DNA from 3 places in the Hathewaya limosa genome. Region 1 is predicted to be linked to each of the others. Evidence: predicted binding sites of a transcription regulator. Region 1 holds the regulator's gene; each other region holds the start of a gene.
What was found. The regulator NrdR, encoded in region 1, represses ribonucleotide reductase genes. The targets are predictions, from matches to a motif close to CACNANATNTNGTG.
Positions count from the first base shown of each region.

Region 2: the regulator NrdR is predicted to act here: its motif matches at 1,405-1,418, upstream of QOZ93_RS01005 (vitamin B12-dependent ribonucleotide reductase).
Region 3: the regulator NrdR is predicted to act here: its motif matches at 1,910-1,923, upstream of nrdD (anaerobic ribonucleoside-triphosphate reductase).

Region 1 covers NZ_JAUSWN010000004.1:84,701-87,994, forward strand. Annotated here, with positions in the region: gene sigE (RNA polymerase sporulation sigma factor SigE) at 1-237, shown strand, start outside; gene sigG (RNA polymerase sporulation sigma factor SigG) at 313-1,086, shown strand; gene QOZ93_RS03465 (YlmC/YmxH family sporulation protein) at 1,184-1,489, shown strand; gene nrdR (transcriptional regulator NrdR) at 1,588-2,049, shown strand; gene pgeF (peptidoglycan editing factor PgeF) at 2,221-2,928, shown strand; gene QOZ93_RS03480 (response regulator) at 2,959-3,294, shown strand, end outside.
Region 2 covers NZ_JAUSWN010000001.1:220,710-224,003, reverse strand. Annotated here, with positions in the region: gene QOZ93_RS01015 (transposase) at 1-186, opposite strand, end outside; gene QOZ93_RS01010 (biosynthetic peptidoglycan transglycosylase) at 352-1,107, shown strand; gene QOZ93_RS01005 (vitamin B12-dependent ribonucleotide reductase) at 1,517-3,294, shown strand, end outside.
Region 3 covers NZ_JAUSWN010000001.1:43,172-46,465, forward strand. Annotated here, with positions in the region: gene QOZ93_RS00165 (heavy metal translocating P-type ATPase) at 1-1,174, opposite strand, end outside; gene QOZ93_RS00170 (ArsR/SmtB family transcription factor) at 1,194-1,571, opposite strand; gene nrdD (anaerobic ribonucleoside-triphosphate reductase) at 1,941-3,294, shown strand, end outside.

The DNA of each region.
Region 1 (3,294 bases):
GATATGGTATATAATATGATAGAAGATGAAGTTGATAAACAACTTTTGATACTTGCTATGAAAAAATTAAATAATAGAGAAAGAGAAATTGTAGAATTAAGATTTGGATTAAATGGTAAAGGAGAAAAAACGCAAAAAGAAGTTGCGGATATGCTTGGAATCTCTCAATCTTATATTTCTAGATTAGAAAAAAGAATAATAAAAAGATTAAAAAAAGAAATTAATAAAATGTTATAAGGTTGTCTTATGTATAAAAATCTAATCATAAGGGGAAAATTTTAATGCAACTATACTGAAGGGATGGATGACCTTATGATGAGTAATAAAGTTGAGATATGTGGTGTTAATACATCTAAATTGCCTATCTTAAAAGAAAAAGAAATGAAAGAATTATTGTTGAAGCTTAAAGATGGTGATGAAATAGCAAGAGAAAAATTTATTCAAGGAAATTTAAGGTTAGTATTAAGTGTTATTCAAAGATTTAATAATAGAGGAGAAAATGTAGATGATTTGTTCCAAGTAGGATGTATTGGATTGATTAAATCCATAGATAATTTTGATCTATCTCAAAATGTTAAATTTTCAACTTATGCAGTTCCTATGATAATTGGAGAAATTAGAAGATATTTAAGAGATAATAACTCAATAAGAGTAAGTCGTTCCCTTAGAGATATAGCCTATAAGGCATTGCAAGTTAGAGATAGTTTTATTAATAAAAATAATAAGGAACCAACTGTATCTCAAATTGCAAAGGAACTAAAAATTGATCGAGAAGATGTTGTATTTGCATTAGATGCTATCCAAGATCCAGTATCTCTATTTGAACCTATATATCATGATGGGGGAGATGCAATTTTTGTAATGGATCAAATAAGTGACAATAAAAATGCAGATGAAAATTGGATTGAAGATCTTTGTATTAATGAAGCAATGAAAAAGCTTAATAGTAGAGAAAAACTTATTTTAAATTTGAGATTTTTTAATGGAAGAACTCAAATGGAGGTTGCAGATGAAATAGGAATTTCTCAAGCTCAAGTATCAAGATTAGAAAAATCTGCATTGAAGCATATGAGAAAATTTATTTAAATTAAGGCCTTAGTGCCTTATTTTTTTAACATATTTTATGAAAAAACAGCATATTTATATTAGAGATGAGACTATATTAATGTTAGGAGGGGGAAGCTTGGAGAATGTAATACAGGAAGAATTATTTTCTTTAAATAATCTTAAAACCATGGAGGTTATTGACATAGATACTGGAAGAAGATTAGGACATATTAAGGATTTAGTTGTTGATTGTGAGGAATATAAAATAGATTATATTTTATTACCACAAGAAAAAAATTCGTGGTTTGGAAAGGAAAATTTCTTACAAATTCCTTGGAATAATATTGATAAAATTGGTATAGATGTTATCTTAGTACATGCAGAACTTAAATTTAATGCAGAAAATTTTAAAGAAAATAATACAAATAACAAATTTTTTTAATAAATTTGATAAAATTTGAAATTATGTATGGAAATTTTTTAATAAAAATGTTAATATGAGAATGACAATTTATAAATTCTAAAGGAAGATGCTGAAAAATGAAATGTCCATACTGTAATTATAATGAAAGTAAGGTTGTAGATTCAAGATCTACAGATGACAATTCAGCTATTAGAAGAAGACGAGAATGTTTAAACTGTGCTAAAAGGTATACTACATATGAAAAGGTAGAAGATATACCTATTTCCGTTATAAAAAGAGACTTAAGTAGAGAATATTTTAATAGAAATAAAATCATAAATGGATTAATTAAGGCTTGTGAGAAGAGACCAGTATCAAGAGCTAAAATAGAGTCAATAGCTGAAGAAGTTGAAAAAAAATTATACAATGAAATGTTAACTGAAGTAAGGTCAGAGTACATAGGAGAATTAATCATGGATATGTTAAAAGATGTTGATGAAATATGTTACGTAAGATTTGCTTCGGTTTATAGACAGTTTAAAGATATTAATACTTTTATGGAAGAGATAAAAAGTCTCATGGAAAGAAAAAAATCATAAAATTTTAAGTACTAGTGGAGGGCTATGTTATAATATTTTTATAACATAGCCCAAGTTTTTATTAAAATAAATATTATGGTATTGGTTAAAATTAGGTTAAATATGTTCTGAAAATTTTAAAATAAGTATAATTAATGATAAAATAAATTGAAAAACATATAGAGGTGTAATATGGAGTTTAAATATATAGAAGATTATAAGTTTATAAAATTTAATTATGATAATGTGTATATGTTTTTTTCAACGGCTGAGGGAAATCTAGATTTTAATAAGAATTTTCCTAAGGGTATTGAAAACTTAAATAATTTAAAAAGATGGTTTAATGTTGATTATGTATCTTATTTAAATCAAACTCATTCTGATAAAGTGTTAATTGCAGATGATAATGTGTATGATGGAGATGCGTTAATTACCAATGAATTAAATAGAATTATAGGAGTATTTACAGCAGATTGTGTTCCTATTTTACTTGTAGATAAACAAAATAAAGCTATAGCAGCAGTACATAGTGGATGGAGAGGAACTGTACAAGATATAGTTTTGAATACTATAGAAGAATTAAAGAATAAATATAATTCCAAAGAAGAAAATATAAATGTTTATATAGGTCCTCATAATAAAAAATGTTGTTATGAAGTAGGTGAAGATGTTATAGAATTATTTAGAGAGAAAAAATGTTTTAATGAAAGTATGTATGTAAATGGCAAAATTAATTTAGAAGCATACATAGTTGAAACCTTAATTAATAAAGGAATAAAAAGAGAAAATATTTGTACTGAAAATTTATGTACGTATTGTAATAAAGATACTAAATTACATTCTTATAGAAAAGAAAAAGATGGTTATGGAAGAATGTTTTCATTTGTATTTATAAAATAAATTTATATTTTAAAATAAGGAGTGTAAGGTATGAAAAATGCTCGAATTCTTATAGTTGATGATGAGGAACATATTCAAGAATTAATAAAATTTAATTTGGAGAAAAATGGATATAAGGCTTTTTGTGTAGGGAATGGTCTAGATGCTATTAAAGTTGCAAAAGAAGAAATTCCGGATTTAATTTTATTAGATTTAATGTTACCAGGTATGGATGGATATGATGTTTGTAAGCAAATAAGAAATGATTCTAGCTTAAGTAATATTCCTATTATAATGATTACAGCTAAAGGAGAGGAATTTGATAAAATTTTGGGGTTGGAATTAGGGGCTGATGATTATATAACAAAACCTTTTTCAATAAGAGAA
Region 2 (3,294 bases), on a different contig from region 1:
ATATTCTCTATCCTTTCCTAAGTCAGAATAATAGTGTTCTTTAAATGAATTAGGAATGAAGGTATTAATATCAAAGTTATGAGCAAGTAACTCAATGAACCCTACGGGTTGTTTAGTAGTCATGTGTTTTAATTCAGATACCTGTTCAAAAAGATTTAGTTGTTTAATTTTATTAAGACAAAACATGTTTGTTCTCCTCCGCTATGGTTTATTATTTTGCGTGACAACATTTATTATTTCATAGTGGAGGAAAATATAAAAGCCTAACGGCTAAAAAGTTAGGCGAATCAACGCTTGCGAAATTCCGCAAGCGACTAAGAAAAACAGTTCTTTTAAGGAGGATAAAAAGATATGAACAAAACAAAATTGTTTAAATTTTTTATGTTTCTAGGAATACTTTTAATTATAACTTTAGGATATTTAAGTACAAATTTAACCATAGATAATAAAGCATTACAAAATAAAATATATGATGTTAAAAATGATGCTTCTTATATACAATTGAATAATATTGATAAAAAATTTTTAAATTCTATTATAGCAACTGAAGATCATAGATTTTATAATCATGGAGCTATTGACATTATATCAATAGTACGATCCACCTTTAAAAATATTGAGGCAAAAAAAATTGTACAAGGTGGAAGCACAATAACCCAACAGTTAGCTAAAAATTTATATTTATCAAATGAAAAAAGTTTTAGTAGAAAATTTAAAGAATTGTTTTTAGCTATAGAACTTGAAAAAAATTATTCTAAAAATGAACTTTTAGAATTGTATGTTAATGTTATCCCTTTTGGAAATGGATATATTGGTATAAAACAAGCCTCAAAAGGATACTTTGAAAAAACGCCTGAGAATTTAAGTTTAAACGAGGCTACGTCCTTAGCTGGTTTACCCCAAGCACCAAATATATATTCATCAAATAAAAACATAGCTCTTGCGAAAAAAAGACAACTACAGGTTATAAATGCTTTAAAAAAATATGAGCAAACTCATAAATCAGGAACTGTTATAAAACATTTTTTTATAATATCTGCGAAAAATTTAGCTAAAACTACAAACAGTAACCTTCCAAATATACTATTAAATCTTTTAGTAAATTAAAATAAATTCTTATTACATAAATTTTATCATAGAAGATCAATAAACCAAGTAAACTAATTACTTGGTTTATTTTGTTTATTTTGTTTATTTTATTTGTTTTTTATCAGTTAAAAAAATAAATAACTTTTACTAGGGAAACAAAGTGTACATCTTTCGTGTAGAAATTGCTATTTATACTTTTATAAATATTTTTATTAAATTTGCAAAACTTAATATAGAATTAACTTCTTTGCTTATCAAATAATAATTATTCTATAATTATATTTATCTTGAAATAATTATTATTATATCTTATAATACTAGATGTAGTATATATAAGTATTTTAAAAACTATATATAGTATTATACTATATTTATAATTTAGGAGGTGAAATAACTAAAAGTTAACGTAATAACTTTTAGTTAAATTATGCATAAAATAGATTCGATTTTTAAAAGGATTTTTACCAAAGATTTAGATAAAAATAAAGACTTAACAGTATTTGATTTGTTCCAATGGAAAAAAGTAAATGTATTTCTTAAAGATCATAAAACAGGTAAAGTTCTTGTTGATATGAAAAATTTAGAGTTTCCTATACACTATTCACAAAATGCATGTGACATCATAGCCTCAAAATATTTTAGAAAAGCCGGTATTCCTAATGAATTAGGGTATGAAAATAGCATGAAACAAGTTGCTCATAGAATAGTTAACTTCTGGTGTGAATCTTTATCAGATGAAAAATTAATAGATTCAGAAAAACAAAAGACTATTTTTTATGATGAAATGATTTATGCTTTTTTAAATCAAATGTATGCACCTAACTCTCCTCAATGGTTTAATACTGGCTTAGAACTCTCCTATGGTATTAAAGGTACTGGAAATAATAACTTCTATTTTGATGAAAAAGAAAACAAAGTAGTTAAAACAAAAGATTTTTATAGTAGAACTCAAGCATCAGCTTGCTTTATATTATCAATAGAAGACAAACTATTAGGTACTCACTCAATCTCTGATCAATTTGTAACAGAAACAAAATTATTTAAAGGTGGTTCTGGTACAGGAACAAACTTTTCTAGTATCAGGGCTAAAGGTGAAAAATTATCTGGTGGAGGAGTTTCTTCCGGACTTATGAGTTTCCTAAAATCTTTTGATAGAAATGCAGGAGCTATAAAATCTGGTGGTACAACTCGTAGAGCAGCTAAAATGGTTATTTTAGATGTAGATCATCCTGAAATAATGGATTTCATAACATGGAAAGCTAAAGAAGAAGACAAAGTTCGTGCTCTTGGTAAAATGGGATATGATATGAGTTTTGAAGGTGAGGCTTATGAAACCGTTTCTGGACAAAACGGAAACAATTCTATAAGATTTTCAGATAATTTCATGAAAATGGTAGATAATTTAAACACTAATCCCAATGCTGAAATAGAACTTAAAGGCCGTGTTGATAATTCCGTAAACTCAAAACTTAAAGTTACAGAAATTTGGAATGCCTTTAATGAGGCAGCCTGGAATTGTGCAGATCCTGCTCCACAATTTGATGATATTTTCAACTCTTGGCATACTTGTCCTTGTGGTGAAGATGGTGTGTATAATGCAAAATATAATAGAATAAATTCAACAAACCCTTGTGGTGAATATGCTTTCTTAGATAATACTGCTTGTAATTTGGCTTCAATTAATATATTTAAATTTTACGACTTAAAAACAAAAAAAATAGATTTAAACGCTTATACTCATTTAGTAGGATTACTTCAATTAGCTCTAGAAGCCTCTATTCATTGGGGACAATTTCCTACAGAAGATATAGCTAAAAGATCATACTTATTTAGAACTACTGGGTTAGGTATATCTAATATAGCATCTCTTTTAATGGTTATGGGATACCCATACGATTCAGATGAAGGAAGAAACCTTACATCTTCTTTAATTGGTGTGTTAACTGGGCATTCTTACTATATATCTTCTTTAATGTCAGAAAAACTAGAACCTTTTAAAATGTATAATGTAAATAAAAATCATATGCTTAGAGTTATAAGAAATCATTGTAGGGTTGCGGGATCCTTAGAAACTCCATATGAAGGATTAAATTATATTCCTGTTAATATTAATCATGATATATTGTTTAAAGAGAATTTAGCTTATATAAGTGAAGAATTAAAGGATACTTGGAATAAAGCCCTTTCCTATGGTGAAAAATTTGG
Region 3 (3,294 bases), on a different contig from region 1:
TTGAGCCTGCATTTTGAACTAAATCCAAAATTTTAGAAACTGTAGATTGTGAAAATGATTTTGTAACCTTTACATAAAGCATTCCATTTTGGTTTATAAATCCACTTAACACTTCATCTTTAACTTTTATATTTCTTGGTAAAGATTCTCCTGTTAAGGCAGAAGTATCAACAGAGGATTCACCTTCGATTACTATACCATCAAGTGGTACTTTTTCAAAAGGTTTAACAAGTATAATATCATTTATAGAAACATCGTCAGGAGATACTTCTTCTATAGAGTCACCAACTTTTAAGTTAGCCTTATCAGGTTTTATATCCATTAAGTCAGCAATTGATTTTCTTGAACGATTAACGGCTATATTTTGGAAAGTTTCGCCAACTTCGTAAAATAGCATAACAGCCACAGCTTCAGGAAATTCCTTAATAGCGAAAGCACCTAAAGTTGCTATAACCATTAAAAAGTTTTCATCAAAAATTTCCCCAGTTTTAAAGTTCTTTAAAGCTTTAATTAAGACTTTTCCACCTATACTTAAATAACTTATTATAAAAAGAGTTAATTCTGTATAAAAGGTAAATTTACCTATAAGAGCAACTAAAAATAATATAGTACCAATACCAATTCTAATAAAATCTTTTTTGTTTATTAAAGATAATGGAGATTCTTGTTCAGTATTTGATTTATTTGATGAGTTATTTGATTTCTTAAATTTTACAACTACATCAGGTTCAGTTTTATTAACAATGTTTTTAACTTCAGTAAAAATATCATTTTTAGAAGTCTTATTATTTATCTCAAGAGTTAAAATTGAAGTGGAAAAATTAAAAATAGCTTTATGAACATTAGGAAGTTCATTAACCTTATTTTCAATCTTAGCAGCACAATTGGCACAATGAAGTCCTTCTAAGATAAGTTCTACTGTAGCAGTAGAGCTACATGGTTTATTCTTTGACATAATTTCTACATCAGGTTCTAATTTATGAATTATAGATTTAATTTCTGCATACGTTTCTTCTTTTATAGATTCATCCTTTAGTATATAAGAAAGTGTTAAAGTTGAAAAATTCAAAGTACATTCTTGGATATTGGCTAAACTTTTTATTTTAGATTCAATTTTAGCTGCACAGTTTGGACAATCCAAACCTTTTAATATTAGAATATTTTCTTTATTCATTATATCACCTCATAATTAACTAAATTTCATTTATATGATCTAAGGCCATATGAAATATTTGTTTTATGTGATCATCATCAAGAGAATAATAAACCGATTTTCCTTCTTTTCTGTATTTAACAAGTCTGGATTGTTTTAAAACTCTTAATTGATGAGAAATAGCAGACTGATTCATTTGAAGTAAAGCTGCTATATCACAAACACACATTTCAGATTTAAATAGTGCAAAAATTATTTTTATTCTTGTAGAGTCAGAAAAGACTTTAAATAAATCTGAAACATCTTGTAGAGTATCTTCATCTAACATTTCAGTATTAACTTTATTTATTATATCTTGATGAAGAGTTTTACATTCACAAAAATCTATATTTGAGTTAGAGGTATTACTTTTTTTCATTAAGTCATCTCCTTTATAAGTATAATATAAACATATGATCATATATTCATATGTTTATATTATACTATCATTATATGGAATTAAAATCAATATGCGTACACAAAAAATAAAAAATAATTAAAAAATTTTTTAAAGATTTTTTTGAATTTTAGGTAAAAAAAGTGAAAGTAGGCTAAATGCCTATGTATGCATAATTTACCATAATAAAATACATTACATGAATAAAAACAGAATAAAACAAGAGAAAATTTATTAAAATTAAACGTAGTGTAGGATTTAAAGATTAAATTAAAATTGATTATAAGAGATTAAAATAGTATAATAATCCGAGTATGGCAAACAATATATTGTATAAGGAGGCTAAAAAATATGCTATATGTTGTAAAGCGTGATGGACGAAGAGTTCGATTTGATTCCTCCAAAGTCTTTAAGGCAATCAAAGGTGCAGCGGATGAAATTGGGTACATAATCGGTGAAGAGGAAATAAATAAACTGAAGGAGAGAGCTTTAAAGAAGTTAGAAGCTTTAGAGAGAGAAGAATTAAGTGTTGAAGATATTCAAAATGAAGTTGAAGACATGCTTTTAAGTAATGGACATAGAGAAATAGGAGTAGCATACTCTAATTATAGAAGAGAAAGAAATAGAATAAGAGAAATAAAATCTGATCTTATGAAAGCAATTGATAAGATTGGGGTAGAAACAGATAGAGATAACGCTAATGTTGGAAATAATTTTAGTTCTAAGCTTCTTAGAATAGCTTCCGAGTCTAATAAGTGGCATAACTTAGCTATGATGCCTAAAAAAATGGCTAAATTGCATGAAAACGGAGATTTATATTATCATGATTTAGATTCGTATAATCTTACAGTTAACTGTCTACACATTCCGACTAAAGAAATTTTGGAAAGAGGGTTTAATACTGGCTATGGAACGATTAATAGACCGAAGAGAATAGAGTCAGCAGCTGAACTTTCATGTATTCTTTTACAGTCTACCCAAAATGATATGTTTGGTGGACAGTCCCATCCAGATTTCGATAATGATATGGCAGTATTTGTAGATCCTACTAGACAAGAAATAAAAAAAGAACTTGAAGAGTATGGAATTCAAGGGGAACAACTTAAAGAGTTATTAAATAAAAAACTTAGAAAAACTATAAGTCAAGCAATGCAGGGAATTGTATATAATTTAAATACTATGCATTCAAGGGCAGGTTCACAGGTTCCATTTAGTTCTATTAATTTAGGAATACCACATTCAGAAGATGCAGCGTTAGTCTGTGAATTGTTTTTATTAGAATATGAAAAGGGATTAGGCAAGGGAGAACAACCTATTTTTCCTAATATTATTTTTAGGGTAAAAGAAGGGGTTAATAGAGAAGAGGGAGATCCTTACTTCTATCTATATAAACTTGCTTGTGATGTTGCTAGTAAGAGAATGAATCCTACATTTATGAATATAGATGCAGATTTTAATAAAAAATATTATGATCAAGGTGTAATGCCAGCTACTATGGGTTGCAGAACTTATGTATGTAGTAATTGCAATGGTGAACCTGGTACAAAAGGAAGAGGAAATATTGCACCAACAACAATTAATCTTCCAAGATTAGGATTAATGGCGAAAAATAATGAGAATAAGTTCTTTGAACTTTTAGAGAATAGATTAGAATTAGCAAAAGAGTCTCTACTTCATAGGTATGAGATATTAAAGAAACTTAAAG